DNA from 4 places in the Mesorhizobium sp. LSHC412B00 genome. Region 2 is predicted to be linked to each of the others. Evidence: predicted binding sites of a transcription regulator. Region 2 holds the regulator's gene; each other region holds the start of a gene.

What was found. The regulator PhoB, encoded in region 2, activates phosphate uptake and scavenging genes when phosphate is short. The targets are predictions, from matches to a motif close to TGTCATNNANCTGTCAT.
Region 1: X757_RS146040 (ceramide glucosyltransferase) is a predicted target of PhoB. The motif match lies at 3,611-3,627, and genes of this name have one in related genera.
Region 3: ppk2 (polyphosphate kinase 2) is a predicted target of PhoB. The motif match lies at 4,949-4,965, and genes of this name have one in related genera.
Region 4: X757_RS139395 (YdcH family protein) is a predicted target of PhoB. The motif match lies at 4,263-4,279, and genes of this name have one in related genera.

The regions. Positions count from the first base shown of each region.
Region 1 is NZ_AYWB01000010.1:48,401-55,951, reverse strand. Features, by position in the region: gene X757_RS146020 (aspartate aminotransferase family protein) at 1-872, shown strand, start outside; gene argF (ornithine carbamoyltransferase) at 891-1,802, shown strand; gene X757_RS146030 (Hsp33 family molecular chaperone) at 1,896-2,927, shown strand; gene apaG (Co2+/Mg2+ efflux protein ApaG) at 3,113-3,505, opposite strand; gene X757_RS146040 (ceramide glucosyltransferase) at 3,727-4,878, shown strand; gene X757_RS146045 (O-succinylhomoserine sulfhydrylase) at 4,890-6,080, opposite strand; SAM riboswitch at 6,138-6,215, opposite strand; gene X757_RS146050 (2'-deoxycytidine 5'-triphosphate deaminase) at 6,356-7,450, shown strand.
Region 2 is NZ_AYWB01000015.1:54,523-62,073, forward strand. Features, by position in the region: gene xylF (D-xylose ABC transporter substrate-binding protein) at 1-137, opposite strand, end outside; gene X757_RS142125 (ROK family protein) at 404-1,639, shown strand; gene phoB (phosphate regulon transcriptional regulator PhoB) at 1,670-2,359, opposite strand; gene phoU (phosphate signaling complex protein PhoU) at 2,376-3,080, opposite strand; gene pstB (phosphate ABC transporter ATP-binding protein PstB) at 3,122-3,946, opposite strand; gene pstA (phosphate ABC transporter permease PstA) at 3,964-5,280, opposite strand; gene pstC (phosphate ABC transporter permease subunit PstC) at 5,277-6,737, opposite strand; gene X757_RS142095 (substrate-binding domain-containing protein) at 6,834-7,551, opposite strand, start outside.
Region 3 is NZ_AYWB01000019.1:14,020-21,570, forward strand. Features, by position in the region: gene X757_RS140240 (multidrug efflux MFS transporter) at 1-1,188, opposite strand, end outside; gene X757_RS140235 (GntR family transcriptional regulator) at 1,332-1,997, shown strand; gene X757_RS140230 (DUF982 domain-containing protein) at 2,107-2,340, shown strand; gene X757_RS1000000167170 (hypothetical protein) at 2,413-2,571, opposite strand; gene X757_RS140225 (glycosyl transferase family 90) at 2,750-3,721, shown strand; gene X757_RS140220 (aldo/keto reductase) at 3,742-4,785, opposite strand; gene ppk2 (polyphosphate kinase 2) at 5,026-5,946, shown strand; gene X757_RS140210 (dihydrofolate reductase family protein) at 6,175-6,819, opposite strand; gene X757_RS140205 (helix-turn-helix domain-containing protein) at 6,929-7,551, opposite strand, start outside.
Region 4 is NZ_AYWB01000021.1:17,892-25,442, reverse strand. Features, by position in the region: gene X757_RS139365 (amino acid ABC transporter ATP-binding protein) at 1-688, opposite strand, end outside; gene X757_RS139370 (amino acid ABC transporter permease) at 693-1,343, opposite strand; gene X757_RS139375 (amino acid ABC transporter permease) at 1,345-2,010, opposite strand; gene X757_RS139380 (transporter substrate-binding domain-containing protein) at 2,080-2,910, opposite strand; gene X757_RS139385 (IclR family transcriptional regulator) at 3,066-3,881, shown strand; gene X757_RS139390 (YdcH family protein) at 3,906-4,109, opposite strand; gene X757_RS139395 (YdcH family protein) at 4,349-4,528, shown strand; gene ispG (flavodoxin-dependent (E)-4-hydroxy-3-methylbut-2-enyl-diphosphate synthase) at 4,816-6,069, shown strand; gene X757_RS139405 (lytic transglycosylase domain-containing protein) at 6,073-6,930, shown strand; gene X757_RS139410 (chloramphenicol phosphotransferase CPT family protein) at 6,939-7,490, shown strand.

The sequences.
Region 1 (7,551 bases), on a different contig from region 2:
GCTACCAGTTCGTCAAGGGCCATCCCGAGCGCTTCCGGGTCATTACCTTCGAAGGCGCCTTCCACGGCCGCACGCTGGCGACCATCGCCGCCGGCGGCCAGTACAAATATCTCGAAGGCTTCGGCCCCAAGGTCGAAGGCTTCGACCAGGTCGGCTTCGACGACATCGACGCCGCCGAGAAGGCGATCACACCAGAGACCGCCGCGATCCTGATCGAACCGGTACAGGGCGAGGGCGGCATCCGCCCGGTGCCGACGCAATCCTTGAAGCGGCTGCGGCAGCTCTGCGACCAGCATGGCCTGCTGCTGATCTTCGATGAGGTCCAGTGCGGTATCGGTCGCACCGGAAAGCTGTTCGCGCATGAATGGACCGGCGTGACGCCAGACATCATGGCGATTGCCAAGGGCATTGGCGGCGGCTTCCCGATGGGCGCGTGCCTCGCCACCGACGACGCTGTCGTCGGCATGACGGCAGGCGTGCATGGCACCACTTTCGGCGGCAATCCGCTGGCCATGGCGGTCGGCAACGCTGTGCTCGACGTCGTGCTGGAAGACGGCTTCCTTGAAGACGTCCAGCGCAAGGCATTGCTGATGAAGCAGGGCCTGGCGGCGGTCGCCGACGAATTTCCCGATGTCATCGAAGGCATCAGGGGCAGCGGCCTGATGCTTGGCCTGAAATGCGCCATGCCCAACACCAAGGTCAACATGGCGCTGCGCGACCAGCATCTGCTGGCGGTGCCGGCAGGCGACAACGTCATTCGTCTGCTGCCGCCGCTGACCGTCACCGACGCCGAGATCGGCGAAGCGCTCGATCGCATCCGCGCCGGCGCCAAGGGCCTGACCGACGCCATCGCCGCGGCCGCCGCGAAGTAATCCCGAGAACCATTCCCGATGAGCCTTCGCCATTTCACCGATCTTTCCGCCGTTTCCGAAGGCGATCTGCGCCTGATGCTGGACGATGCGGTGGTGCGCAAGGCGCGCCTCAAGGCCGGCGAACGGACCAAACCGCTCGAAGGCAAGGTGCTGGCCATGATCTTCGACAAGCCGTCGACGCGCACGCGCGTGTCCTTCGACGTTGGCATGCGACAGCTCGGCGGCGAGACCATCATGCTGACCGGCACCGAAATGCAGCTCGGCCGCTCCGAGACCATTGCCGACACCGCCAAGGTGCTGTCGCGCTATGTCGACGCCATCATGATCCGCACCACGTCGCATGAGCGGCTGCTCGAGCTGACCGAGAATGCCACGATTCCGGTCATCAACGGGCTGACCGACGACACCCATCCCTGTCAGCTGATGGCCGACATCATGACCTTCGAGGAGCATCGCGGTCCGGTTGCCGGCAAGACCATCGCCTGGACCGGCGACGGCAACAACGTGCTGCATTCGCTGCTCGAGGCCTCGGCGCGGTTCCGCTTCAACCTCAATGTCGCCGTGCCGGAAGGCAGCGAGCCGGCGCAGAAGCACATTGACTGGTCGAAGAGCAATGGCGGCAAGCTGCACTTCACCCGCTCGCCCGAAGAGGCCGTCGACGAGGCCGACTGCATCGTCACCGACTGCTGGGTGTCGATGGGCCAGGAACACCGCGCCCGCGGCCATAATGTCTTCTCGCCCTATCAGGTCAATGCGGCGCTGATGGCCAGGGCCAAGCCCGACGCCCTGTTCATGCACTGCCTGCCGGCGCACCGCGGCGAGGAAGTGACCGACGAGGTCATCGACGGTCCGCATTCGGTGGTCTTCGACGAAGCCGAGAACCGGCTCCACGCCCAGAAGGCGGTTTTGGCCTGGTGTCTGGGCGCTTGATCTCCAAGCGCTTGATCCGGGGCGGCGCGATGCCTATTTGCGCCCCATCACGCAAATCAAGCGCGTTTGGACGCATGCACCCCTCCGGGCCGCATGGCCGCGCCCTGGAGCTTTGTCATGTTGGAAACGCATCAAGTGACTGAACATCACCCCAAACTCGGCGAGTTCGGCTATGCCGGCGACGATCATGTCGTGCCCTTCGAGGTAGGCCCGCTCGACGTGCGCGGCCGCACCGTGCAGCTCGGGCCGATGCTCGACGCCATCCTCAACCGTCATGACTATCCCGAGCCGGTCGCCCGCCTGCTGGCGGAAGCCTGTGTGCTGACGGTGCTGCTCGGCACTTCGCTCAAATTTGAAGGCAAGTTCATCCTGCAGACCCGCACCGACGGGCCTGTCGACATGCTGGTCGCGGATTTCTCCACGCCCTCGGCATTGCGCGCCTATGCGCGCTTCGATGCCGACCGGCTGGAGGCCCTGGTGGCCGCAGGCCAAACCTCGCAGCAGACGCTGCTGGGCAGCGGCGTTTTGGCGCTGACCATCGACCAAGGCGCGCACACGCAGCGCTATCAGGGCATCGTCCAGCTCGACGGCGAGACGCTGGAAGACGCCGCGCGCACCTATTTCCGCCAGTCGGAGCAGATCCCGACCGACCTCCGGCTGTCGGTGGCCAAGCTGCTGACGCCCGGCCCCGGCGGTGCGCGCGAGCAGTGGCGCGCCGGCGGTATCCTGGCGCAGTTCCTGCCGCAGTCACCCGAGCGCATGCGCGTGCCGGACATTTCGGGCGGCGACGGCGATCCGCGTGACGTGACGCAGGAGCCGGCCGACAATTCGTGGCGCGAGCTGGTGGCGCTGCTCGGCACCATCGAGCCGACCGAGCTGATCGACCCGACCATCGGCGCCGAGCGGCTGCTCTACAGGCTGTTCCACGAACATGGCGTGCGCGTCTTCGGCGGCGTGCCGGTCGCCGACCAATGTTCCTGCTCAAGGGACAAGATACGCGGCATCCTCGAGGGGTTTTCCGCGCAGGAGATCAAGGACAGCACCGAAGATGGCGGCATCCACGTCGCCTGCGAGTTCTGCTCGAAGCAGTACGACTTCGACCCGGCGGAGTTTGCAGCTCAGTAGCATCTCTTCCTTCTCCCCGTTCACGGGAGAAGGTGCCCGAAGGGCGGATGAGGGGCAGCGCGAACTTTGGTGAATGGCCGCGCATAGCCTGCGTCATGTGCGTGGAAGATAACCTCATGAGTCCGGCGGCGCCCCTCGTTGCACTGCCGGGCATTTCTCCCCGTATAGAGATGGGGAGAAAACCCCTAATTCACCGTCCGCCGCGTCCCCGGCAGATCCAGCGAAAACGCGGGAATAGCGACGTCGAACGTCTCGCCCTTTTTGTTGCGCATGGTGTAGTGGCCGACCATGAAGCCGGAGGGCGTCGAGAGCGGGCAGCCTGACGTGTATTGATAGCTGTCGCCGGGATTGAGCTCAGGCTGGTCGCCGACCACGCCGGCGCCGCGCACTTCCTCGATCCGGCCGCTGCCGTCGGTGATGTGCCAGTAACGCGACATAAGCTGCACGAAATCGTCCGACTGGTTGTCGATCGTCACCTGGTAGCCCCAGACATAACGGTTCTCCGCCGGGTCCGAGCGGTCCTCCAGGTAGAACGGTCTGACCTGCACTTCGATGTTGCGCGTGACGGCGCGATACATGGGCTGCTCCGGTTGCGCGGCAAGGAACATTTGTCGCGCTATGCGGTTTGATACGCGCACAACGGCATGTCCTGCCAGCCTCAAAGCGGAGGTGCCGACAAACAATGTCATTTAAGTGACACATGACAGTGTTGGTGTGGGCAAACCTTGCCGGCGACTCAAGGCCCATCTGTCGACTGACAAAGCAGCCGCGAGCGGCCTTTCCGGAGTGACCAGATCTCATGGAACTAGCTCTCACAGCCGCCTTCGCTTCCTCCGCTTTGCTTCTTTCCAATCTTGCCAGCATCCTGCTTGCTTCGTCGAAACTGCAAGCGCGTCGCCTTATCCCTCCGCCGTCCGACGAGCAGCCACCGGTCTCGATCGTCGTACCGTCGCGCGGCGTGGAGCCGTTCACACAAGAGACGCTGCAGCGAGCCTTCTCGCTCGACTGGCCGCGCTACGAACTGATCTTCTGCGTCGCTCACGCCGACGATCCCGTCGTCAAACTGATAAACAGGGCGATCGTCCTGTTTCCCAACGTGCCGGCCCGGCTGCTGATCGGCGACGACCGCGTCAGCAGCAACCCGAAGCTCAACAACTGCGTCAAGGGCTGGGAAGCGGCGCTCTATCATTGGGTTATTCTCGCGGATTCCAACGTGCTGATGCCAAGGGATTACGTCCAGCACCTGATGGCGGCCTGGCGGACCAATACCGGGCTTATCTGCTCGACGCCGATCGGCTCTCGGCCGGATGGCTTTTGGGCCGAGGTCGAATGCGCGTTCCTCAACACGCTGCAGGCGCGCTGGCAATATGCCGGCGAGGCGCTCGGTCTCGGCTTTGCCCAGGGCAAGAGCATGCTGTGGAACAAGCCGATGCTCGATACCAATGGCGGTATCCGCGCGCTGGCCGCCGAGATCGCCGAGGATGCTGCTGCAACCAAGCTGGTCAACGGACTGGGCCTGCACGTCAATCTCGTTGCCTCGCCTTTCGAGCAACCACTGGGGCAGCGCCGACTTGCCGACATCTGGTCGCGCCAGGCGCGCTGGGCGCGGTTGCGCCGCGTCACTTTCCCGCTGTTTTTCGCACCCGAGATCCTGACCGGCGTCGCCGTGCCGTTGGCGTTGGCGCTGGTGGCGGCCGCAAGTGCCGGCATCAGCCTGCCGGCCACGGTGTTGGCCGTGCTGACGGCGGCCTACATTCCCGAATGCGCGCTGGCCGCGGCCAAGGGCTGGCACCTGTCGCTGCGCATGGTCCCGGCGATGATGGTGCGCGACATGATGCTTCCCGCCATCTGGGCGCGCGGCTGGCTGAGCGGCGCCGTCGACTGGCGCGGCAACATCATGACCATCGGCACCAAGACGGCCGAACTGGAAGAGGTTTCGTCGGGAGCGTGACGCCTCGCGGCCTATCCGGCGGCCTTCAGCGCCTGCGCAACGTCCTCCAGCAGATCGTCCGTATCCTCAAGACCGACCGACAGCCTGAGCGTTCCCGGCCCGATGCCAAGCTCGGCGCGAGCTTCGTCGCTGAGGTTCTTGTGCGTGGTGGTCGCCGGATGGGTGATCAGGCTCTTGGCGTCGCCGAGATTGTTGGAGATCAGCACGATGTCGAGCGCGTTCTGCAAGGCGAAGGCCGCCTGCTTGCCGCCCTTGACGTCGAGGCAGATCAGCGTCGATCCGCCCGTCATCTGCTTCTTGACGATGTCGGCCTGCGGGTGGTCGGCGCGGCCGGGATAGATGACGCGGGCGATTTCCGGCCGTCCTGCCAGGAAATCCGCGATCTTGGCCGCGCTTTCCGTCTGCTGGCGCACCCGAACCGGCAGCGTCTCCAGGCCCTTGAGCAGCGTCCAGGCGTTGAACGGCGACAGGCTCGGGCCGGTGTGGCGGAAATAGTCGTGCAAATTCTCGTCGATCCATTTCTTGTCCGACAGGATGATGCCGCCGAGACAGCGTCCCTGGCCGTCAATGTGCTTGGTCGCGGAGTAGACGACGATATGGGCGCCGAGCTGCAAGGGCTTCTGCTGCAAGGGCGTGGCAAAGACATTGTCGACGATCAGCCTGGCGCCGATCGAGGTGGCGAGCGCCGCCACCGCTGCGATGTCGACCACTTCCAGCGTCGGATTGGTCGGGCTTTCCAGGAAGAACAGTTTCGTGTTCGGCCGCACCGCCTTTTCCCAGTTGGCGATGTCGGTGCCGTCGACCAGCGTTGCCTCGATGCCGTATTTCGGCGCCAGCGTCTCCACCACCCAGCGGCAGGAGCCGAACAGCGCGCGCGCCGCAACGATATGGTCGCCGGCCTTGGCGCTGCACAGGAGCGCTGCCGTCACCGCCGCCATGCCGGACGCCGTGGCGCGCGCATCTTCGGCACCCTCCAGCGCGCACATGCGCTTTTCGAACATGTCGACGGTAGGGTTGGCATAGCGCGAATAGATGAAGCCCGGCTCCTCGCCCTTGAAACGGGCCTCGGCAGCCTGCGCCGTCTCGTAGACATAGCCTTGGGTGAGGTACATCGCTTCGGACGTCTCGCCGAACTGGGAACGCAGCGTTCCCCCGTGCACGAGTGCGGTCTGAGGTTTCCAGTTACGCTTCTTGGTGCTCATCGCTTTTGTTCCAGACACAAAAAAACCGGCCGCGAAAGTCGCAACCGGTCCATATGGCCTTGCGGCCCGACGGTCCTTTAGCGACTTGTTTAACGTGGCTGCAAGCCGACCGGCCAAATCACCACGGGATAACGACCCTTTAGACCTCACCTGCGCTTGCGTCAATTGCCGGCTTCATTAAGAGGTTTGTACCAGGCAGGTTCCGCAATGATATCCAGCGGTTTTGCGGCAAGAACCTGCCACAAAGAGACCGACCTTGGAGCGGAGCCAGCCTTTTGCGGCAGACAGGCATTCTTCCCGATCAGGACATTTCCGCGCTGTTTCAGTCCGGCGCGCTCAAGTCGCCGCGCGCGCTCGATGTCGACCAGGTGCAGCCGGCGAGCCTCGATCTCAGGCTCGGCGACAAGGCTTTTCGCGTGCGCGCCTCCTTCCTGCCGGGTCCCGATCATCTGGTGGCCGACAAGCTTCACCGGCTGAAATTGCATGAGTTCAGTCTCGCCGAGGGCGCGGTGCTGGAAACCGGCTGCGTCTACATCGTGCCGCTGCTCGAAAGCCTGGCGCTGCCCGCAAACGTGTCGGCCTCGGCCAACCCGAAGAGCTCGACCGGCCGGCTCGACATCTTCACCCGGGTGATGACCGATCGCGGCCATGAGTTCGACAAGATCGCCCCCGGCTATCACGGGCCGCTTTATCTCGAAGTCAGTCCGCGCACCTTCCCGATCGTCGTACGCGCCGGATCGAGGCTGTCGCAGATCCGCTTTCGCACCGGCAACGCGCTGTTGTCGGAGGCAGAACTGAACGAATTGCACCGCGCCGAGATGCTGGTGGCGACCGAGCCGCCCAACATTTCCGGCGGCGGCATTGCGCTGTCGATCGATCTCGACGGCGACCAGAACGGCCTGGTCGGCTATCGCGGCAAGCATCACACCGGCTTGGTCGATGTCGACAAGCGCGCCGCCCAGGATGCCGTCGATTTCTGGGAGCCGCTCTATAAGAGCGGCGCCGGCGAACTGGTGCTCGACCCGGACGAGTTCTACATCCTGGTCAGCCGCGAAGCCGTGCACGTGCCGCCGCTCTACGCCGCCGAGATGACGCCCTTCGATCCGCTGGTTGGCGAATTCCGTGTTCACTATGCCGGCTTCTTCGATCCGGGCTTCGGCCATTCGGCCTCAGGCGGCACCGGCAGCCGGGCGGTGCTCGAAGTGCGCAGCCACGAAGTCCCGTTCATCCTCGACCACGGCCAGATCGTCGGCCGGCTGGTCTACGAACACATGCTGAAGCGGCCGCAGGCGCTTTACGGCACCGATCTCGGCTCGAATTACCAGGCGCAAGGCCTCAAGCTCTCCAAGCATTTCCGCCCCGCCGGCTGAACCTTCGATCACCGTCAGGCAAAATACTTGCCTGCGCTGCCTCACCATGCTTGGCTGCCTTTCGGTGGCCGGCAAGAGAACGGCGCGCAAGGGGAACCAAA
Region 2 (7,551 bases):
GCCTCGTCGGTCTTCCAGCGCTCTTCCTGGAAGTTCGACCACGACACGCCGATGACCTTGTCCTTCGCCTGCGCGACCGACATCAGCGCCAGCGACATGGCGACACCCGCCAGCATGGCGGCTGCAAATCTGTTCATTATAACCCTCCCTGCGCCGCCCACGGCGCGACAAAACCGGCCCGAAGGCCTGCACAAAGAGGCTCCATTTTTTCGAGCCTCGAAAAAATACTGGTTCAATGATAAGGCACTGTCAACATCGATTATGATGGATTCTGATAGCGTTGCCGAATTTTTTCGAGCTCCGCAATAAACAATGACAGGGCTGCCGGCGTCTGCCAATATTTGGCTGGTGCCGTCGAACGCCTTCACTATCATGAGGCGCGAGGAGGCCGGGAGGAAAACAAATGTCGGTTGGGATCCGCCACGACGATCTGCGCCGTCGCAACCGTGCGATGGTGATTTCGGCCGTGCGCCGGGCCGGCCAGCCGTCGCGGACCGAGATTGCGGCGACCACCGGCCTCAGCCATTCGACGATATCGGCAATCTCGTCTGATCTAATTCAAGAAGGCATCCTGATTGAAGGCAAGCCTGGCGAGACCGGCTCGCTGAAACGCGGCCGGCCGCAGGTCGGCCTTGGCCTCAACCCGGAAGCGGCGGCGGTCATGACCGTGGTGCTGTCGCTGAACTTCCTCTCCGTCACCGTCATCGACTATGCCGGCCAGGTGGTCGCGGAAGAACAGCGCCGGCTCGACACGCTGACCATGCCGCGCGACGAGCTGATCGGCGAATGCGTAGCAATCGTCGGGCGGCGTCTCGCGGACCCGGACCTCGATGTCCAGAGCATCGCCCGCATTGCCATGGGCATCCAGGGCATCACCGATTCGCAGGCGCGGGCCATGCTGTGGTCGCCAATCACGCCACTGACCGACATTGCCTTCGCCGACATGTTGGAAGCGGAATTCGGCATTCCTGCCACCATGGAGAACGACTGCAATATGATGGCGGTGGCCCTGCAATGGCGCCAGCCCGAGCGCTACCGCGACAATTTCATCGCGATCCTCTTGTCGCACGGCATCGGCATGGGGCTGGTGCTGAAAGGCGAACTGTTCACCGGCACCCATTCCTCGGGCGGCGAGTTCGGCCACATGATCCACCGTCCGGGCGGCGCGCTCTGCCGCTGCGGGCGGCGCGGCTGCGTCGAGGCCTATGCCGGAAACTACGCCATCTGGCGCAGCGCCAAAATGATGAGCGAAGATGCCGAGCCGGTCGATATCGGCGACGCTGATATGCGCGCACTCGCCGCGCGCGCCCGCGAAACCGATGGCCCGGAGCGCGAAGCCTATCGCAAGGCCGGTGAGGCGCTCGGCTTCGGCCTCGGCAGCCTGTTTGCGCTGATCGACCCGGCGCCTGTCGCCATGGTTGGCGTCAGCGCCGCCGCCTTCGACCTGATCGAGCCGGCATTGCGCGAAGCGATCGCCCAGACCGCCGGCGGCCAGCACTCGAAATCGATCTCCTTCGACACCGAGCCCAACGAGCTGCCGCTGATCCGCGAAGGCTGTGCCATGCGCGCGCTCGGCTTCGTCGATCAGGAGATTTTCGCGCCGGGCATTCAGGCCAAATCCGGCAAGCATGTCGCCTGAATGGCCGGCAACGGCGCGACGCGCAGCATCCTAGTCTTCCCTGATCGCGTAGCCGGCGCCGCGAATGGTACGGATGACATCCGGCATGCGGCCGTTGTTGACCGCTTTGCGTAAGCGCCCGACATGGACGTCGACGGTTCGCTCGTCGATGTAGATCGTCTCGCCCCAGACATTGTCGAGCAGCTGGCTGCGCGAGAACACGCGGCCGGGATGGCGCATCATGAATTCGAGCAGCCGGAACTCGGTCGGTCCGAGCCTGATCTCGCTCTTCTTGCGGTAGACACGGTGCGACTCGCGGTCGAGCACGATGTCGCCGACCTTGAGCACGCTGGACAGCACTTCCGGCTTGGCCCGGCGCAGCAGCGCCTTCACGCGCGCCATGAACTCCGGCGTCGAGAATGGCTTGACCAGATAGTCGTCGGCACCGGTGGACAGGCCGCGCACGCGATCGCTTTCCTCACCGCGCGCGGTCAGCATGATGATCGGCAGCCGCTCGGTTTCGGGCCGCACTCTAAGCCGCCGGCAGAGCTCGATGCCGGAAACAGCGGGCACCATCCAGTCGAGCACCAGGAGATCGGGCACGTTTTCCTGCAGGCGGATCTCGGCCTCGTCGCCGCGTGTCACCACCTCGACGTGATAGCCTTCGGATTCGAGGTTGTAGCGGAGGAGCACGCCTAGCGGCTCCTCGTCCTCCACGACCATGATGCGTGGCGCGATCATAGGCAGTTCACCCTCATCAGGCCGGCGTGGCCATCGCCGTCTCGTCCTGCTTCGGACGATTGGCGGGCAATTGCTGGCCGGTCAGCACATAATACGCATTTTCGGCGATGTTGGTGACATGATCGCCGATGCGCTCAAGATTCTTGGCGCAGAACAAGAGATGCGTGCAGGCGGTGATGTTGCGAGGGTCTTCCATCATGTAGGTCAAGAGCTCACGAAACACGGACGTGTATTTGACGTCGATGCGCTCGTCGTCATTCCTGAGTTTTGCAAGAGCTGCCGCATCGGTGGCGGCATATTCCTCGACGACGCCTTGCACCTGGATCAGCACCAGCTGCGCCATGGCATCGATGGAGTGCGAGAGGTCGCGCGGCGTGACGCTCAAGCCCACGGTGCCGACGCGTTTGGCGATGTTCTTGGCGAGATCGCCGATGCGCTCGAGGTCGCCGGCCATGCGGATCGAGCCGACCACGGCGCGCAGATCGTTGGCCATCGGCTGGCGCTTGGCGATCAGCGTGATGGCGCGGTCGTCCAGTTCGCGCTGGCGCGCATCCATGATGGCGTCGTCGGAAACGACACGCTGTGCCAGCGCATTGTCCGAATTGAGCAGCGCCCTGGTCGAGCCGCTGACCATCGAGCCTGCCAGATCGCCCATGTCGCCGATCAGCTTGCTGATCTGCCCGAGCTCTTCATCGAAGGAGGCGACGGTATGTTCACCCATGATCTTGGTCCTCGTGCCTGAAAATTCACCCGCCGGACGGCTCAGCCGAAGCGGCCGGTAATGTAGTCCTGGGTGCGCTTGTCGTCGGGGTTGGTGAACATCTTGTCGGTGGCGCCCTCCTCGACGAGATAGCCGAGATGGAACATCGCCGTGCGCTGCGACACGCGCGCCGCCTGCTGCATCGAGTGGGTGACGATGACGATCGTGTAGTTCTGGCGCAGTTCGTCGATCAGCTCCTCGACACGGGCGGTGGCGATCGGATCGAGCGCCGAGCAGGGCTCGTCCATCAGGATCACCTCCGGCGACACGGCGATGGCGCGCGCGATGCACAGGCGCTGCTGCTGGCCGCCGGACAGGCCGGTGCCGGGCTCCTGCAGGCGGTCCTTGACCTCGTTCCAGATCGCCGCCTTCTTCAGGCTCTGCTCGACGATCTGGTCCATGTCGGACTTGCGCTTGGCCAGCCCATGGATGCGCGGGCCGTAGGCGACGTTCTCGTAGATCGACTTCGGGAACGGGTTGGGTTTCTGGAACACCATGCCGACGCGGGCGCGCAGTTCGACGACATCGATGTTCTTGTCGTAGATGTCGTCTTCATCGAGCGTGATCTTGCCGGTCACCCGCGCCAAATCGATGGTGTCGTTCATGCGGTTGAGGCAGCGCAGGAAGGTCGACTTGCCGCAGCCGGACGGGCCGATCAGCGCCGTCACCTGGTTCTGACGCACGTCGAGATTGACGTCGAACAACGCCTGCTTCTCGCCGTAGAAGACGCCGACCTTGTCGCCGCGCATCTTGATGACTTCGTTCGACTTGGCGTTCATTTTGTCGCCCACTGCATTCTCAAGGGACTGTTCGGTCATGATGTTCATACCAAATTGCCTTTTTTCTACCAGCGCCGCTCGAAGCGGCGCCGGAGCACGATCGCGGTGATGTTCATGGCCATGAGGAAGACGAGCAGGATGATGATGGCGCCGGACATGCGCTCGACAAAAGCGCGCTCAGCCTCGTTTGCCCACATATAGATCTGAACCGGCAGCGCGGTCGCCGGATCGAAAGGCGTCGTCGGATAATCGGCGACGAAAGCGACCATGCCGATCAAGAGCAGCGGTGCTGTCTCGCCGAGCGCACGCGCCAGGCCGATGATGGTGCCGGTAAGGATGCCTGGGGCGGCAAGCGGCAGGATGTGATGGAACACCATCTGCATCTTGGAGGCGCCGAGACCTAGGGCCGCCGAGCGGATCGACGGCGGCACCGCGGCGAGGGCGGCGCGCGTGGCGATGATTATGGTCGGCAATGTCATCAAGGTCAGCACCAGGCCGCCGACGAAGGAAGCCGAGCGCGGCATGCCGAGGAAGTTGATGAACACGGCAAGGCCAAGCAGACCGAAGACGATCGACGGCACCGCCGCGAGATTGTTGATGTTGACTTCGATCAGGTCCGTAAAGCGGTTCTTCTTGGCGAACTCCTCCAGATAGATGGAGGCGGCGACGCCGATCGGCAGCGCCAGCAACAGCACGATCACCATCATGTAGAACGAGCCGATGATCGCCACGCCCATGCCCGACGTTTCGGGCCGGCTGGAGGCGCCATAGGTGAACAGGCCGGTGTTGAAATGCTCGGCCATCACGCCGTCGGCTTTAAGCTTGTTCATCCAGTCGATCTGCTGGTTGGACACCTTGCGGCGCGCTTCATCGACGCCGAGGTCGATCTGGCCCTTGAAGGCCGAGTCGAGGTTCGCGGCAGCCAGGATGTCGACGTCACGCGTCCTGCCGATCACCGACGGATCGGCGGAGACGATGTCGCGCAGCTGGACGCGGGCGCCTTCCGACAGGAAGCCCTTGAGCTTCAGCATCATCGGCTTGTTGGCCGGATCGATGCCGAGCTTGGCCACCAGCGCGTTTTCGGCGAGCTTGGGATAGTTCGCCTTGATCAGCACGGTAGGGTCGGTCGCGCGCTTGCCGGAGGGATCGATCACCTTCTCGTCGAAGGTGACCGGCAGCGTCACCGTCGTCTGCCAGAAGGCGGTGTAGCCTTTCGAGACGATGGTGATCAGCATGATGGCCAGGAACGCCAGGCCCACCGAGATCGCAATCACGCCATAGATGCGGAACCGGCGTTCGGCGGCATAGCGCGCCTTCAGCCCGATGTCGCGGCGCGGTCGCGCGACGGCGCCCGCCATCGTGTCCAGGGGGATGTCGGTCATTCGTACTGCTCCCGGTACTTGCGCACGATGTAGAGGGCGACGATGTTCATCACCAGCGTCAGCGCGAACAGCGTCAGGCCGAGCGCGAAGGCGACCAGCGTCTGCGGCGAGTTGAACTCGAGGTCGCCGGTCAGCTGGTTGACGATCTTGACGGTGATGGTCGTCATCGCCTCGAACGGATTGGCCGTCAGATTGGCGGCGACGCCCGCCGCCAGCACGACGATCATCGTCTCGCCGATGGCGCGCGACGCCGTCAACAGGATGGCGCCGACGATGCCGGGCAGTGCCGCCGGCAGGATCACCCGCTTGATCGTCTCGGAGCGGGTGGCGCCGAGGCCGAGCGAGCCGTCACGCATTGCGCGCGGCACCGCGGTGATGATGTCGTCGGACAAAGAGGACACGACCGGGATCAGCATGACGCCCATCACCAGGCCGGCGGTGAAGATGCTCTGGCCCTGGATGAAGGGCGAGCCGCCGGTGAGTGCCGCCGACAGGTCGCGCAAGAACGGTCCGAGCGTGACAACGGCGAAGATGCCGTAGACGATGGTCGGAATGCCGGCCAGCAGTTCCAACGCCGGCTTGACCACCGAGCGCACACCGCGCGAGGCATATTCGGACATGTAGACCGCCGACATCAGCCCGACCGGCACTGCCACCAGAAGGGCGACGGCGGCGATGTAGAGCGTGCCGGCAAGAAGCGGGATCAGGCCGAACTGACCCTGGCTGCCGCCGGAACCGGCGGCGGCGAAACGCGGATCCCACACCGTGCCGAAGAAGAAGCTCATCGGCGACACGCTCTCGAAGAAGGTGATGGTCTGGAACAGCATCGACAGCACGATGCCGACCGTGGTCAGGATGGCGATGGTCGAGGCCGCAAGCAGCCCCCACAGCATCAGCTTCTCGACGTTGTTGCGCGCCCTGGCGCGCGGCGCGATCTGCCTCAGCGCATAGAAGGCGCCGGCGACCGACAGCGCGAAGGTCAGCACGGCGCCGAACAGGCCGAGCCGGTCCTGGACCTGGTTCGCCTCGACCGCGATCGGGATCATATAGTCCTGGGTGTCGCTGGCCAGTGCCACGCCCTTGGCGGCGAGCAGCGGCTGCAATTCGGCGAAAGTAGCGGGAAGTGCGGTATCGCCATCGAGCCGGCGCAGGCCCTTGGCCAGGCTCTTCACCAGGCTGGCGTCGAGCGCTTCGCTGGCCACCTTTGTGTCGGCGGTGCGCTCGGGCAAAGCGGCATGGATATGCCGGTCGAGATAGAAGGAAGAGCCGATATCCCAGACGGCGAGCAAAAGGACGGCAGGCAGGACCGCGAGCAGAAAGGCCCACCAGCCATGATAATGCGCGCGCGAATGCGGCTTGACCTTGCCGGTATCCTGCGCCGCTGCGCGCTGGCGGCCGATCACAAAAGCGACCACGCCTATGGCGATGACTATGGCGAGTACGAGCAAGGACGACATCACCCACCCCAGGGAAAATTCAGATCGCCGCCACCGTTGCGGCAAGCGGCGAAATCAGGGCGCGGATTTGGTCCGCGCCCTGATCCGGTCGGTTGATTACATCGTCTTTCCAGCGGCGAAGGCGTCGCGCTGGCCCTGACGTTCGGCGTCGGGAGCGGAAACCAGGCCGTACTGGGCGAGCGGGCTTTCCGGGCCGATCATCTGGTCATCAAGGAAGAACTCGACATATTCCTTGAGGCCGGGAACGACGCCCAGATGCGCCTTCTTGACGTAGAAGAACAACGGCCGCGACACGGGGTACGTGCCATCGGCGATGGTCTGCGTCGAAGGCACGATGCCTTCCACGGTAGCGACCTTCAGCTTGTCGGCATTGTTCTCGTAGAAGGCGAGGCCGAACACGCCAACGCCGGTCTTGTTGGAGTCGATGCGGGCCAGCGTCTCGGTGTAGTCGCCGTCAATGTCGACAGCCTTGCCGTCCTTGCGGATGGCGATGCAGGTCTTGCCGATTTCCTTGTCGTCGGCGATGCCGGCAGCCTTCAAAGCGGCCTTGTCGCAGCCGGCGTCGAGCAGCTTGGTCTCGAACACTTCACGGGTGCCGTGCTTCTCACCCGGGATATAGGCGGCGATATCCCAGTCGGGCAGCTTCGGATTGACCTGGTTCCACTTGGTGTTCGGGTTGTCGACCAGCTTGCCGTCGACCACCAGCTTGGCGGCGAGCGCCTTGTAGATGTCGGCGGGAACCAGCGCCCAGTCCGGACCCTTGATGTCGGTGGCAAAGACGATGCCGTCATAGCCGATGCGGACTTCCTGGACG
Region 3 (7,551 bases), on a different contig from region 2:
CATCAGCAACGACGTGCCGAGAAACACCGCGCGCATGCCGAAATGGCCGCCGACGAAGCCGCCCAGCAGCGGCCCCGCAACCTGGCCGACATATTGCGCCGAGATTGCCAGGCCCAGCACATTGCCGCCGACCCCATCGGGAACATTGTGGCGGATGACGCTGGTGATGCAGGGCAACAGCCCGCCCAGCACCAGACCCATAAGGAACCGCAGCCCGACCAACTGCCAGCTCTCGGTGACGAAGGCCTGCGGTATCAACAGCAGCGCCGAGACGGCCAGCGATGCGACGATGACGTTCCAGTGGCCGATGCGGTCGGCGAGTTTGCCCAACCGTGACGCCGACAGGATGGCGCCGAGTGCGGCCGCCGACATGACGACACCTGAGACCAGGGTCACCCGGCTTGCGTCCGCGACCAGTTGCTGGACGTAGACGGTGATGATCGGCTCGATCGACATGTTGGCGAAGGTGAACAGCATGCCGGTCGCCAGCATGGCCACGACAGGGCGTTTGTCGGGGATCTGCGCCCAACTTCCCTTTGGTTTCTCCTCGCGTTTTGCCTGTACTGGCGGGCGAGGCATCTCCTTTATCAGGAACGTCGTCGCCAGCGCCGCCAGGAAAATGACGCCGCCCGCGATGAGGAAGGTGGCGCGAATACCGATCAGTGGCGGCAGCGCGCCGCCAAGCAACGGGCCGACCAGGGAGCCTGCGGTGATGCCGGCCGACAGCACGCCAAGCGCCCAGCCGGAGCGCTCCTTCGGCGTCTGCATGGCGACAAGGATCGTCGAGCCTGAGGAATAACCGCCGGCAAAGCCGATCAACAGGCGCAAAAGCACCAATTGCCAGACGGTCTGCACCATGCCGGTCAGCGACATGCAGATCGCCATGCCGAAACTGGCGCGCACCAGCATCACCTTGCGGCCATAACGGTCACCCAGCCGCCCCCACAGTGGCGCGACAAGGGCGGCGGCAAGGAAGGTGGCGCCGAAAGCGATGCCGGACCATTGCACGATCGCCGCGTGGCCGACGGCGCCCAGCTGTTCGACATAGAGCGGCAGGAACGGCAGCAGCAACGTCATCGCCACAAGCGTGCTGAATGATCCGGCAAAGCACACGAACAGGTTGCGCCGCCAATGAATGTTGTAGGTGGAAGGCGCTTCGGCGGCCTGCGCTGCACTGTCCTGCGGCATGTCCTGTCCTGTCCGCTTGCTGCGGATACCATTTTGGGATACCAACTTGGTACCTCATGGACGCAAAGCCCGGCTGCTGTCAATCAGGCGCTCTCAAAGTGATCGGCAAGACCAACGGCCGATCGCCAGCAATGGAAGCAACTATGTCGCAGATGCAGATCGTCGAAAAAGCGCTTCGCGAGATGATCCTTGGCCTCGAGATCGGTCCTGGCGAGCGGCTGACGGAGCGCTGGATCGAGAGCCGCTTCGGCGCCTCGCGCACGCCGGTCAGGGCAGCCCTGCTGCGGCTGGAGACGGAAGGGCTGATCTGCCGCGACGGGCGCGGTTGGACCGTGTCGCCGATCAACCTTGCCGAATTGGAACAGATCGCTGTGTACCGCGAAGCGGTCGAGGTCGCGGCGGTCAGGCTGACTTCGGCGCTGGCCGACAGGAGCGCAGCCGATGTCATCGAGGCGATGCTGGACTCCTGCGACACTGCCACGCCGCGCGAGGAATGGCACCGCGTCGGCATGGATTTCCATATCGAACTGGCGCGGCTCTCCGGCAACGAGTTCCTGTTTCGGGCCGTGCGCGATGCCATGACGCGCCTGTCGCGGGCGCGCTGGCTGGAGGTGCGCGACGAGGCGGCGCTTGGCCGCGCCTGGAGCGAGCATCACGCCATTCTGGCAGCGGTGCGGGCCGGCGATGCCGATGCGGCGGCGGCGCGACTTTCCGCCCATATCGCCGGCAGCCGCGCCCGCCTGGTGACGTCGTTGCACAATGACCGGCGCGGCCTGCGCGCCAGGGGTTTTGCCGTCGTCGCCGCTTGATACCGGTCACGAAAACGAAAGAACGCCGACGCCATCCGCTTTCGGCCTCGCTTCGCGGACGCCGATGGCGTAAGAGGCGGCCATGGAAAACAACCGATTTGAAACACCCGTGACCGTTAAGTCGGGCACGGAGGGAAGCACTCAGCTCTTGCGTACGGTGCGCGAGGCTTCCGATTACCTGCTCAACAGCTGGCCCGGCAAGCGCAGCCCCAAGCACCGCGAAGCGCTGCAGGCCTGCCATGACGCGCTGGCCGGCGACAAGCCGGCGATGATTGCAAGACGCGCCTTCATCGCCGCCGCGCGCGAGGTCAACGTCTTCGTCAGCGACAAGGCCCCGGCCTGATCACATCGGCCTGATCACACCGGCATTTTGCCAGGATCCGGCCCGTTTCGCGGGCCGGTGATCCTGTCTTGCCTATTTTTCTGTCTCGGTGTCGGTTTTGGAACTTGCCTCGTTCTCAGGCTCGGCGCGCTCCTTGGCCGCGACCTTGGCGGCGAGCTTCTCCGCCTTCTTGGCGGCCTTCTGCCGGTCGCGCTCTTTGCGTTCCTGACCGTAATTCGGTGGTCGAGCCATATCGTTTCCTTTCGCTGTGCCTGATCCTGCCTAGAAGCATTGGCCGGCAAACACAACAGCGCCGCGAGGGCAGATGCCAGCGGTTCTGGACTTGCGTGATGGCGAACACAATGGTTTAGAAAAGGCTGCGGGACAGTTGCTGGAGCCGCCGCCGACCGATTTCGAATCAAAACGACCGATGGCCACGCTTCAAAGAAACGCACAGAAGCTGATCTACTATGCGCGCAACGCCATGCGCGACATCGCGCCGCCGGTTCTTTTCCGGCGCCGGCTCGGCCGGCTGCTCGATCAGGCCAGGCTTTCCGACGCATCGGTCCGCCAGCGGCTCAATTACTACAACACGCTGCGGGAGCCTTTTAGCCCCAGCCCCGAGGCCGTGCCGGTCAGCCGGCTGCCGTCGGACCGCAGCATGTACTATTACGATCTGAAGGAGTTCACCCGTTATTTCGACCCAGATCTGCGCATCGACCTGGAATTCGGCGACGTCATCGAAGTGCCGAAGATGCCGTCGATCGTCAAGGACCGGCCGATAGCGGGCGACAACGGCAACGGCGTCCTGTTCAAGCTGAACAAGTTCCGTCATTTCTACATGCCGGCCGACGATGTCGCCTTCGCCGACAAGCATCCGCTCGTCGTTTGGCGCGGCGAACTCAACAATCCGATCCGCACCTTGTTGCTGGATGCAGCCCGCAATCTGCCGTTCTGCGATGTCGGCACGCCGAGGGCGACAGCACTTGCGGAATACCGCAAGCCCTATCTCAGCATCGATCAGCAGCGCCGCTATCGCTACATCATCTCGCTCGAAGGCAATGATGTCGCGACCAATCTGAAATGGATCATGAGCTCGAACTCGCTCTGCCTGATGCCGCCGCCGACTTACGAGACCTGGTTCGCCGAGGGGCAACTCGAGCCCGATGTCCATTATGTGCCGCTGGCGCCCGACTTCAGCGATCTGGCCGAGCGGGTGCATCATCTCGAGCAGCATCCGGCCGAGGCCCAGCGCATCGTTGCGGCGGCCAACGCCTATTGCCGCAAATTCGCCGACGAGCGGGCCGAGCAGGCGATCTGCCTGCTCGTGCTCTACAAATATTTCGTGCTCAGCGGCCAGATCGAGCCCGATCCGCAGGTCTGGCGGTTTATCGCGGGCTAGCCGCTTCCGGCGCCCTTAAGTCAGATAACGCTGCGGTCCATAACCAGATCGGCCGGGCCGAAGCGGTCCTTCGCCGTAAACTGCTGGTGCCAGTAGGGATAGAGCACCGGCGGCCGGCTGACGGCATCGAGGCGCTGGCGTTCATCAAAGGACAGCGTCAGGCTTGCCGCGGCGAGATTGTCTTTCAACTGGGCCTCGTTGCGTGCGCCAATCACCAGCGAACTGACGGCCGGCCGGCCAAGCAGCCAGGCCAGCGCCACCTGGGCCGCCGAGACGCCGCGAGTGGCGCCGATGTCGACCAGCACGTCGACGATCCGCCACAGCCGGTCCTCGTCGCGGATCGGTGGTTCCGACCAGCCGCCGATCTGGCGCGCCGTCGGACTGTCGCGGCGGTATTTTCCCGACAGCAGGCCGCCGGCGAGCGGGCTCCACACCAGCACGCCAAGGCCCTGGTCGACCGAGATCGGCAAGAGCTCATACTCGGCCTCGCGTGCTTCCAGCGTGTAGTGGATCTGCTGGGTGACGAAGCGCGGCTGGTGCTGGCTGTCGCTGATGCCGAGCGCCTTCATGACCTGCCAGCCGGAATAGTTGGAGCAGCCGACATAGCGGATCTTGCCCTGGGCAACCAGCGTGTCGAGCGCGGCGATGGTTTCCTCGAGCGGCGTCGCGCCATCCCATTCGTGCAGGAAATAGATGTCGATGACATCTGTCCTGAGGCGCTTCAGGCTCTTCTCGCATTCGCGGATCAGATGATGGCGCGACAGGCCCTCGTCATTGGGGCCCTTGCCGATCCGCATGCGCGCCTTGGAGGCGATCAGCACGTCCTTCTTGCGCTTGCCGCCGAGCGCCTCGCCGATGATCTCTTCCGACAATCCGTTCGAATAGACATTGGCGGTGTCGATGAGATTGATGCCGGCATCGATGCAAGTGTCGATGATGCGCGAGGCCTCCGCGAGATCGGAATTGCCGACGGCAGCGAACGGCCCGCTGCCGCCGAAGGTCATGGTTCCCAAGGTCAGCGTCGAAACTTTCAAGCCGGAACGGCCAAGCGTGCGGTATTCCATGTCGGTCCTCGCAATTTTGGTGGGTGGGGATTTACTGGAGAAGGGCGGGCAGCCCGAACGGGTCGGCCATTTGTAGGACAATTTGAGCGGCTTGTCGCCATGCCACGGCGATGGATCAGCCATGCCTCGCCGATTTGCAGCGATGATCGGCTGGCTGGCGGGTTGCAATAAAACCGTCATTGCCGGCCTATATCAAGTCGGCTCAGGGTTTCATGTCAGCCGGCAAGCGGAGCAGTGGAAATGACCGAGTTGAAGCAGAATTCTCCGGCCAGGGATTGGCTGGAAGCCGAACTCGCCGACATGCTCGACGAGGACTATGAGCTTGAAATGTCGGAGCCGGCGCTGTCGCTGGAGATCTCCAAGATCTACAAGAACGCGCATCCGCCGTCGATCGACCGCATGCAGTATTTCCGCGACCTGATCGGCTTGCAGTCGGAACTAATCAAGCTGCAGTCCTGGGTCGCCTACCACAAGAAGAAGCTGGTGGTGGTTTTCGAAGGACGCGATTCCGCCGGCAAGGGCGGCGTCATCAAGCGCATCACCCAGCGCCTCAACCCGCGCATCTGCCGCGTCGTGGCGCTGCCGGCGCCGACCGAGCGCGAAAAATCGCAGTGGTATTTCCAGCGCTACGTGCCGCATCTGCCGGCCGGCGGCGAGATCGTGCTGTTCGACCGCTCCTGGTACAACCGCTCCGGCGTCGAGCGGGTGATGGGCTTTGCCGAACCCGATCAGGTCGAAGAGTTCTTCCGCGACGTGCCGGAGTTCGAGCGCATGTTGGTCCGCTCCGGCGTCACGCTGGTCAAATACTGGTTCTCGATCACCGACGAGGAACAGCAGATGCGCTTCATGATGCGCATCCACGACCCGATGAAGCAGTGGAAGCTGTCGCCGATGGACCTGCAGTCGCGCGTGCGCTGGGAGCAGTACACCAAGGCCAAGGAAGAGACGTTTGCCCGCACCAACATCCCCGAGGCACCGTGGTACATCGTCGAAGGCAACGACAAGAAGCGGGCGCGGCTGAACTGCATCGACCATCTCCTCAAACAGCTGCCCTATGAGGACGTGCCGCACGAAGAAATCACGCTGCCCGAGCGGGTGTTCAACCCGGAGTACGAGCGCCAGGTCCTGCCGCGCGAGCTTTACGTGCCGGAGAAGTATTGAGCGTCTTCGCAATTGAAGACACGAGAGGACGGCATTCTTTCGCGCCCCCCTCTGTCCTGCCGGACATCTCCCCCACAAGGGGGGAGATTGGCAGCTTCGCCGATGGCGCCCTTCTTGCTACGTTGATGAGTGGCGAAAGCCGGCGCGACATCCGATCTCCCCCGGCGTGGGGGAGATGTCCGGAAGGACAGAGGGGGCGCGACGGATCGCAATTTTCCCAAATGAGGCTTACACCCGCTTGATCGTCACATGCGTGGCGAGCGCTGTCGCCACCTGCTCGGTGCACTGGTAACCCAGCTTCAGCATATCCAGCCCGGCAAACAGGCTCTCGCCCCTCCCGAGCAACACCGGCGACACCGCCAGATGCAACTCGTCAATGAGCTTCTCTTGCAGATATTGCCGGATGGTGGAAACGCCGCCGCCGACGCGGACATCCTTGCCGCCGGCCGCGGCCTTTGCTTGTTCGAGCGCGGCGTGGATGCCGCCGGTAACGAAGTGGAAAATGGTGCCGCCTTCCATCACAATGGAGTCGCGCTCGTAGTGGGTCAGCACGAAGGTCGGCACATGATAGGGCGGGTTGTCGCCCCACCAGCCTTTCCAGCTCTCGTCTGGCCATTCGCCGCGGATTGGACCGAACATGTTGCGGCCGAGGATCCAGGCGCCGACATTGTCGAAGCTGCGGACGGTGAACCGGTCGTCCACATCGGTGCTGCCGCCATCCTTGCCGACCATCTCGTGGAAGGTGCGGGTGCCGGTCATCCATTTGTGCAGATCTTCGCCACCAACGCCGAGCGGATTTTGCAGGTCCTGGTCAGGACCGGCGCCGAAACCGTCGAGCGACAAGGTGAAGGCATTGACGCGGAGTTTGGACATGGAAGACTCCCTTTGATGACCAGTTGTGATTTGCAATCAGTATTCAAACTGATTGCATTTTGCAACTAGTATTTTAGAGGCAAGCCGATCTGTGGAATGCGCAGGGACCTCAAGCCGCCACGCGCTTCGGCATCACCGCAAACGGGCTGAGCCCAAGCCAGATCTGCATCTTGCCGGCGACGTCGAGATCGCCGGTCAGGCTGATCTTGTCGCGTTCCTTGTGAACTGTCGTCAGCCCCATCCAGATCGAGGTCATGGTGCACAGATCGGTCGAGACGTAGAGATCGACGTCGAAGCCCGGATCGTACCAGCAAAGATCGACCTCGCCCTGCTTTTCGACGATCAGCCACCACGATCGTTTTGACGCCGGCAGGTCATGGTACAGGAATTGTATCACGGTGCGCCCGTCCGGCAGCGGACTGGGGTTCAGATTGCGCCGCATGTCCCACATCAGCAGCGACGGATCGAGGTTTTTGAGCGACAGCCTGGCCTCGACCCATTTCTGGCCCCAAAACCCCATCGCCTCGACAACCGGGCGCAAATCCCGGCCCGCCTCGGTCAGCCGGTATTCGAACACGCCCTTCTCGGTCGCGATCTCGGTCCGCTCGACGATGCCGCCGGCCTCGAGGTCCTTGAGCCGTTGCGACAGAAGGGTTGGCGACATTTTCGGCACGCCGCGGCGCAAATCGTTGAAGCGGGTCGACCCCGCCACCAGTTCGCGCAGCAGCACCA
Region 4 (7,551 bases), on a different contig from region 2:
CGGCCATGAAGACAATGCGGCTCGAAGCGTCGCGGGCAAAGGCCATCTCGTGCGTGACCATCACCATTGTCATGCCGTCTTCGGCCAGGCTGCGCACAACGGCCAGCACCTCGCCGACCAATTCGGGATCGAGCGCGGAGGTGATCTCGTCGAGCAGCAGGATCTTTGGCTCCATGGCGACTGCCCGCGCTATGCCGACGCGCTGCTGCTGGCCCCCGGAGAGTTCCGCCGGCAGGCTGTCGGCCTTGTGGGCGAGGCCGACGCGGCTCAGCCAATGCTCGGCGATCTGGCGCGCCTCGGCCTTGCTCTTGCCGCGCACCTTGGTGAGGCCGAGCATGATGTTGCCGGCGGCGGTGAGGTGCGGAAACAGGTTGAAGCTCTGGAACACCATGCCGGTTTCGGCGCGCATATTGGCAAGGTCGCGCTCGCTGCGCCGCTGGCGCGCGCCGGCCTCACGAAAACCGACCTCCTTGCCGTCGATGCGGATCGAACCTGAGTCGTAGCTTTCGAGAAAGTTGACGCAGCGCAGCAGGGTGGTTTTGCCGCTGCCGGAAGGGCCGATGACGGTGACCACCTCGCCCCTGTCCACCTTGAGGCTGACCGAGCGAAGCACCTCGACCGAACCAAAGGCTTTCGAGACCCCGGCAATGTCGAGAAGGGCAGCATTGTCGTTCGAGCTTGTGGCCATCGTGCTAGTCCCGGATGAAGGCAAAGCGCCGTTCCAGCCGCCGGCTGGCGTAGGAAAGCGCATAGTTGACGGCGAAATAGATCAAGGCGCCGAGGATGTAGAGCGGCATCGCCTCATAGGTGCGGCCGATGACCTGGTTGATCGCCTGCATCAGGTCGGTGATGCCGAGCAGCGAGACCAGGGCGCTGCCCTTGACCGCATCGGTGACGCCGTTGATCCAGGGCGGCAGGAAGCGCCGGAAGGCCTGCGGAAAGATGACGTAGGTGAGCCGCTGGCGAAAAGTCAGCCCAATGGCCATCGCCGCTTCTGACTGGCCCTTGGGAATAGAGCCGACGGCGCCCCGGAGATACTCAATGACCTGCGCCGTCTTGAACAAGGTCAGCGCCAGCACCGCCGCCGAGAAGGATTGCAGATGCAGGCCGATGGCCGGCAGGCCGTAATAGACGAAGAACATCAGCACCAGGATCGGGATGCCGCGGATGGTGTCGGAGAAGATGCGCACGGCCCAGCGCAGCGGCGCCGGGCCGTAGACCAGGCCGACGCCGAGCGCGACGCCGGCAATCAGCGACAGCACCACGACCAGCAGCGACACCCACAAAGTGATGGCGAAGCCCTGGGCGAGGAACGGTACGGCGTAGAGGATCTGGCTCAGCATGTCAGCGCGCAGCCCTGAACCGGCGTTCGACCAGCCGCAGCCCGAAGAGCAGGGTGTAACCGGTCACCAGGTACATCGCCGTCGTCACCAGATAGACCTCGACAATGCGGAAGGTGTTGAAGTTGATCCACTGGGCGCCGAAGGTGAGCTCGGGCACCGAGATGACCGATGCGATGGACGTGTCCTTGAACAGCGAGATGAAGGTGTTGGACAGCGCCGGCAGCGTGATGCGCAGCATGGTCGGCAGGCGCACATGAACCAGCCGCTGCCAGGGCGTCAGGCCGATGGCTTTGCCGGCATCGAGCTGGCCGCGCGGCACGGCTTCCAGGCCGGAGCGGAACACCTCGACCAGATAGGCGCCGCTATAGACCGACAGCGTCAGCACGAACGAGGTCGGCGCGTCGTAGGCGACGTCGATCACCGTCGGCAGGCCGTAGAAGACAAGATAGACGAGCAGGATCAGCGGCACGTTGCGGATGAATTCGACGTAAGCCGCAATGATGGCGCGCACCACGCGTCCGGCCGAGACATACCAGACCGCCAGCACCAGGCCGATGACGACGCCGATGGCAATCGAAATCACGGCAAGCTCGAGGCTGAGCAGAAGGCCGCCCCACAGCTTGTCGAAATGGCGCCAGATCAGGTTGAAGTTGAGCGTATAGCCCATGCGTCTCCCGCAATAACCAAGGGGATGCGAACTAGAAGGCGGAAGGGCTAACCCTTCCGCCAGCACTTGTCAGACAACCGGGAAACCGGGATGGCGGGCCGGCGGCTCTTGGCCGAAATAGTCCTTGAAGGCGGCGTCGTAGAGTGCGGTCTCATGGCCGAACATGGCGATGGTGAAGGTCTGGTTGACGAAGGTCAGCCAGTCCAGGTCGCCCTGCCTGACCGCCGCGCCGTAGAGCATCGAGTACCAGCTCTTGCCGGCATCGAAATATTTGTCGGGGTTGCGCGAGGCCAGCCAGCGCACGGTTGAAAGATCGACAGCGGCGGCATCGGCGCGTTTCGATTCCAGTGCCTGCAGCACATTGGCCTGGGTGTCGATCTGCAGCACCTGCGCCTCCGGCAGGGCGTAATGGACCGAGCTTTCGGCATCGACATTCTGCAGGATCGAGATGCGCGTCGCCGAACCACCGGCGAGCAGCTTGTCGAAGGTCTTGTTTTCCGCCGTCGGCAGCGTCAGCAGGGCGACGCCCTCGACATAGTATGGCCTGGAGAAGTGGATCAGCTGCGAGCGCTGCGCGGTCATGGTCATGAACTGGATGGTAATGTCGACCTTGTTGGTGGTGACATTGGGGATGCGCTGCGCCGGATCCTGCATGACGAACTCGACCTTGCTCGGATCGTCGAACAGACCCTTGGCCAGGATGCGTCCCATGGTGATGTCCATGCCGACCAGCTCGCCGGCATCGTTTTCGAAATGCCATGGCGCGTTGGTGCTGCCGGTGCCGACGATCAGCTTTCCGCGGTCAAGCGCGGTGCGCAGAACGCTGTCGGATGCGGCTTGTGCCGCCGCCTTTTCGGCGCTGACAGCGGTCATCACGCCCGCCGTTGCAAGCCCGGCCATGCCTAGTTTCAGAAAATCTCGCTTGGATGCGTCGTTCACTGCGACCTCCTGTTGTTTGAGTTCCCCTTACAGACACACGTGTCGCCGACCTGATTGTCTCTTACAATAGACACATGTATCCTATACAAGACAGATACTAACATCAGGAATCAGTTATGCAAGACAGCAATGGACTCACGGATCGGGCGGAGCTTGGTCCAGCCGGGAGCCCGACGCCCGACAAGACCTCCGGCTCGCGCGAGAAGGGCCTCAACCGGGTGCTGGAGATCCTGGACTTCCTGCATGTTACGCAGCGCGCCATCGGCATTGGCGATCTCGCCAAGGGGGTGAATGCGCCGCGCTCCACCACCTATACGCTGGTGCGTTCGCTGGTCGATGCGGGTCTCCTGGAGATGGAGGGCGACGGCAACCGGGTCTATTTCGGCAAGAAGCTCTACCTCTATGGAATGGACTATGTCAGGGGCAACGACCTGCTTAGGCGGGGCCGGCAGGAGGTCGACAATCTGTCGCGCGAGACCGGCGAGACCTCCGAATTGTGCATGCTGCAAAGCGGGCGCTATACCATCGTCCATTCCAGCCCCGGCACCAGGCCGTTCCGCATCAGCTCGGCCACCGGCCTGCAGATCCCGCTGCCATGGACGGCATCGGGGCGGCTGCTTCTGGCCGGATTGGAAAGGGCCGCCATCCAGGACATGGTCTCGGAAGACGACCTTTTGCTGCCCGACGGCCGCAGGCTGCAGTTCGACGACTTCGTTGCCGATATCGCGACGGCCAGAACGACCGGCTATTGCATCACTTCGGGGCTGGTCGACGCCTACACCAAATGCCTGGCCGCCCCTGTCTTCGCGGCCGCCGGCAAGGTCGAGGCGACGATGTGCCTGGTGGTGCCGATCGACACTTCAGCGGAGAAGACCGACGAATTGCTGACGTTGCTGCGCCATCGCGCGGCGCGGCTGTCGATAGCGGGGTGAGCAGTTAGGCCCCGAGGCCGTCGGCTAAGCGATGATGTCCGGAATGATCTTGTCTTCCAGCGCCATCAGCCGGTCCTTGAGGAAAAGCTTCTTCTTCTTCATGCGCTGGATCTGCAAGGGGTCGCAGCCCATGGCGATCATCGCATTGATGGCCGCGTCGAAATCGGCATGCTCCTGCTTCAGGCGGGAAAATTCGAGGCGGACATCGGCCTTTTCCTGGTCGGACATTCTCTACCGTCTGCATGTCTGCGGCGCCCGGCAATGGGCATGATTGGGCGGGGGCGGCATCAATTGCCGCCGGCGCGCAGCCAATATCACATATCACATTGTCGTGGAATGCTACCACGCAGCATTCGACATCGCAGCCGGATGGTGGCAGACTGTCATGGTGCCGTCACAGATGCGACCTGCGGTGGACGTGCCTTTGACGGCTGCAATCGAGGAAACCATGAAAGGGAGAACCAATCATGTCTCTTGCATCCCATCTTGATGAGTTGCAGCGGAAACACGGTGATATCGAACGCGAGATCGACGATGCGATGAACCATCCATCGGTCGACGACCTCGAAATCGTGAATCTGAAGCGACGCAAGCTGGCACTCAAGGACGAGATTGAAAAACTGAAGGCGAAACCGACGAGACACTGACGCCCTTCCAGGATTAGACGCGCCGCCTTGGCGCGTGACTATCGCTCCGGTGGCGACATGCCGCCGGAGGCCTGTTTTTGCTACTGATTCCGATACTGTTGGCCGGCGAAACCCGTCTGTGGGGTCGCCGCGCTGCTGCGATTTGGCGGCTCTGCTTGTCTGTCGCCATTGACAAGCCATCTTTGCTCCTCCACCTCATGCCCGAACCTCAGCGCTATGCGCTGATAGCTGATTGAGCGTGCGTCGACGTGGACGTGTGTCGCTCGGGTGATCAAGAGGCTGCCGGCATGACCGGGTATTTTTCCTCCCCCTTTGGGCGCCGGACATCGGTCGGCGTCGATGTCGGCGGCGTGGTCGTCGGCGGCGGCGCGCCGGTCGTCGTGCAGTCGATGACTAACACCGACACGGCCGATATCGACCAGACCGTCGCGCAGGTTGCGGCTTTGCATCGCGCTGGCTCCGAGATCGTGCGCATCACCGTCGATCGTGACGAGAGCGCCGCCGCCGTGCCGCGCATCCGCGAACGGCTCGAGCGGCTCGGCATCAATGTGCCGCTGGTCGGCGACTTCCACTATATCGGCCACAAGCTGCTGGCCGACCATCCGGACTGCGCCGAGGCGCTGGCCAAATACCGCATCAATCCCGGCAATGTCGGCTTCAAGGACAAGAGGGACCGCCAGTTCGCGGCGATCGTCGAAATGGCGATCAGGCATGACAAGCCGGTGCGCATCGGCGTCAATTGGGGGTCGCTCGATCAGGAGTTGCTCACCCGGCTGATGGACGAGAACCAGCGCCAAGGCTTCCCGCTGACGGCGCAGGAAGTAACCCGCGAGGCGATCGTGCAGTCGGCGATCCTGTCGGCCGAAATGGCTGAAGAGATAGGCCTCGCCCGCGAAAAGATCATCCTGTCGGCCAAGGTCAGCGGCGTGCAGGATTTGATCGCGGTCTATACCGAGCTTGCCACGCGTTCCAACCATGCGCTGCATCTTGGCCTCACCGAAGCCGGCATGGGATCCAAGGGCATCGTCGCCTCGTCGGCTGCCATGGGCATCCTCTTGCAGCAAGGCATTGGCGACACCATCCGCATCTCGCTGACGCCGGAGCCGAATGGCGATCGCACGCGTGAGGTGCAGGTCTCGCAGGAACTGCTGCAGACCATGGGCTTCCGTCAGTTCGTGCCGATCGTCGCCGCTTGCCCCGGCTGCGGTCGCACGACCTCCACCGTGTTCCAGGAGCTCGCCCAGAACATCCAGGCCGATTTGCGCAAGAACATGCCGGTCTGGCGGGAGAAATATCCCGGCGTCGAGAACCTCAAGATCGCGGTGATGGGCTGCATCGTCAACGGCCCCGGCGAATCCAAGCACGCCGATATCGGCATCTCGCTGCCCGGCACCGGCGAGACGCCGACCGCGCCCGTCTTCGTCGACGGCAAGAAGTCGGCGACGCTGCGCGGTCCGTCGATCGCCGCCGATTTCGAAAAAATGGTCGCCGATTATATCGAGCAGCGGTTTGGACAGCACGGCAAGGCTGCGGCCGAATAAGCCATGCGGGGGCTGCTGAAAGCCGGTGTGATCCTGCTCTGCGGGCTGGGTGCCGGACAGGCACTTGCCGATCCACCGCAATCGCGCTCGGCGGCGAAACGATTGATCGGCCGTGTCTGTGACCTGATCGAGACGCATGCCGAGCGGAACGGCCTGCCGAAGGATTACTTCGCCCGGCTGATCTGGAAAGAAAGCCGCTTCGATCCCAATGCGGTTAGCCCGGTCGGTGCCGAAGGCATCGCCCAGTTCATGCCGGGCACCGCCAAGATGCGCGGGCTGGCCGATCCTTTCGATATCGACCAGGCGATCCCGGCTTCGGCGAAATATCTCGCCGAAATGAAGACCGGCTTCGGCAATCTCGGCCTGGCGGCGGCTGCCTACAATGCCGGCGAGAGCCGCGTTTCGCGCTGGCTGGGTTCCGGCGGTTTCCTGCCGATGGAGACCGAGAGCTACGTCTTCGACATCATGGGCGAACCGGCCGACAAGTTCTCCGACAGCGCCTACGCCGGAACGATCGAGCCGCTCGACGGGAAAACCAGCTTTGCCGTCGCCTGCCGCAAGCTGCCGGTGATCATGTCTAGAACCGTGGCCATGGCGTCGATCAATGTGAAGCCATGGGGCGTCCAGGTGGCCGGCAATTTCCGCAGGGGCGCTGCGATCAATCAGTGGCTGCGGGTCAGGAGCCGGTTTCCGGCGCTGCTTTCCGGTCGTGACCCGGTGGTCAGCCGGGTGCGCACGCCGATCGGCCGACGCGGCATCTACGCCGTCAGGATCGGTGTCGACGACCGTAGCGCCGCCAACGTCATCTGCCAGAAACTGCAAAGCGTCGGCGGCGCCTGTATCGTCGTGCGCAACCGATAGGGGGCGACATGACGGCCAAAATCGTCCTGCTCAATGGCGTCGGCAGCGCCGGCAAAAGCTCGATCGCCAGGGCGCTGCAAACAATCGCCGCTGAACCGTTCCTGCATGTCCAGATGGATGCTTTCATCGACATGCTGCCGCCGGCGCTGCAGGATCATGCCGACGGGTTTTCCTTTGAGACGGTGCTGGAAGACGGCAGGCCGTCGGTGGTGATCAGGAGCGGGCCGGTCGGCGCGCGAGCCATGCGCGGCATGCGCCATGCCATCGCCGCCATGGCCGGGCAAGGCAACAATCTCATCGTCGACGACGTGATCTTCAATGACGAGATAGCGGAGCACCGCAAGTTGCTGTCGAGCTTTGACCTGCATCTGGTCGGCGTCATGGCGCCGCTGGAGGTGCTGGAAGCGCGCGAGGCCGCGCGCGCCGACAGGCTGCCTGGCCTGGCGCGCTGGCAATATGGACGCGTCCACAAGGGCATGGACTACGACCTCGAAGTCGACACCAGCCGGCTGACGCCGCTTGAATGCGCCCGTCGCATCCAGGAAAGATTCCGACTATAGTGGCCGGTGTTCTTTTGTTGCAATCATGGCTCTTCCAATCGCCCAAAAGCGATAGTCACCC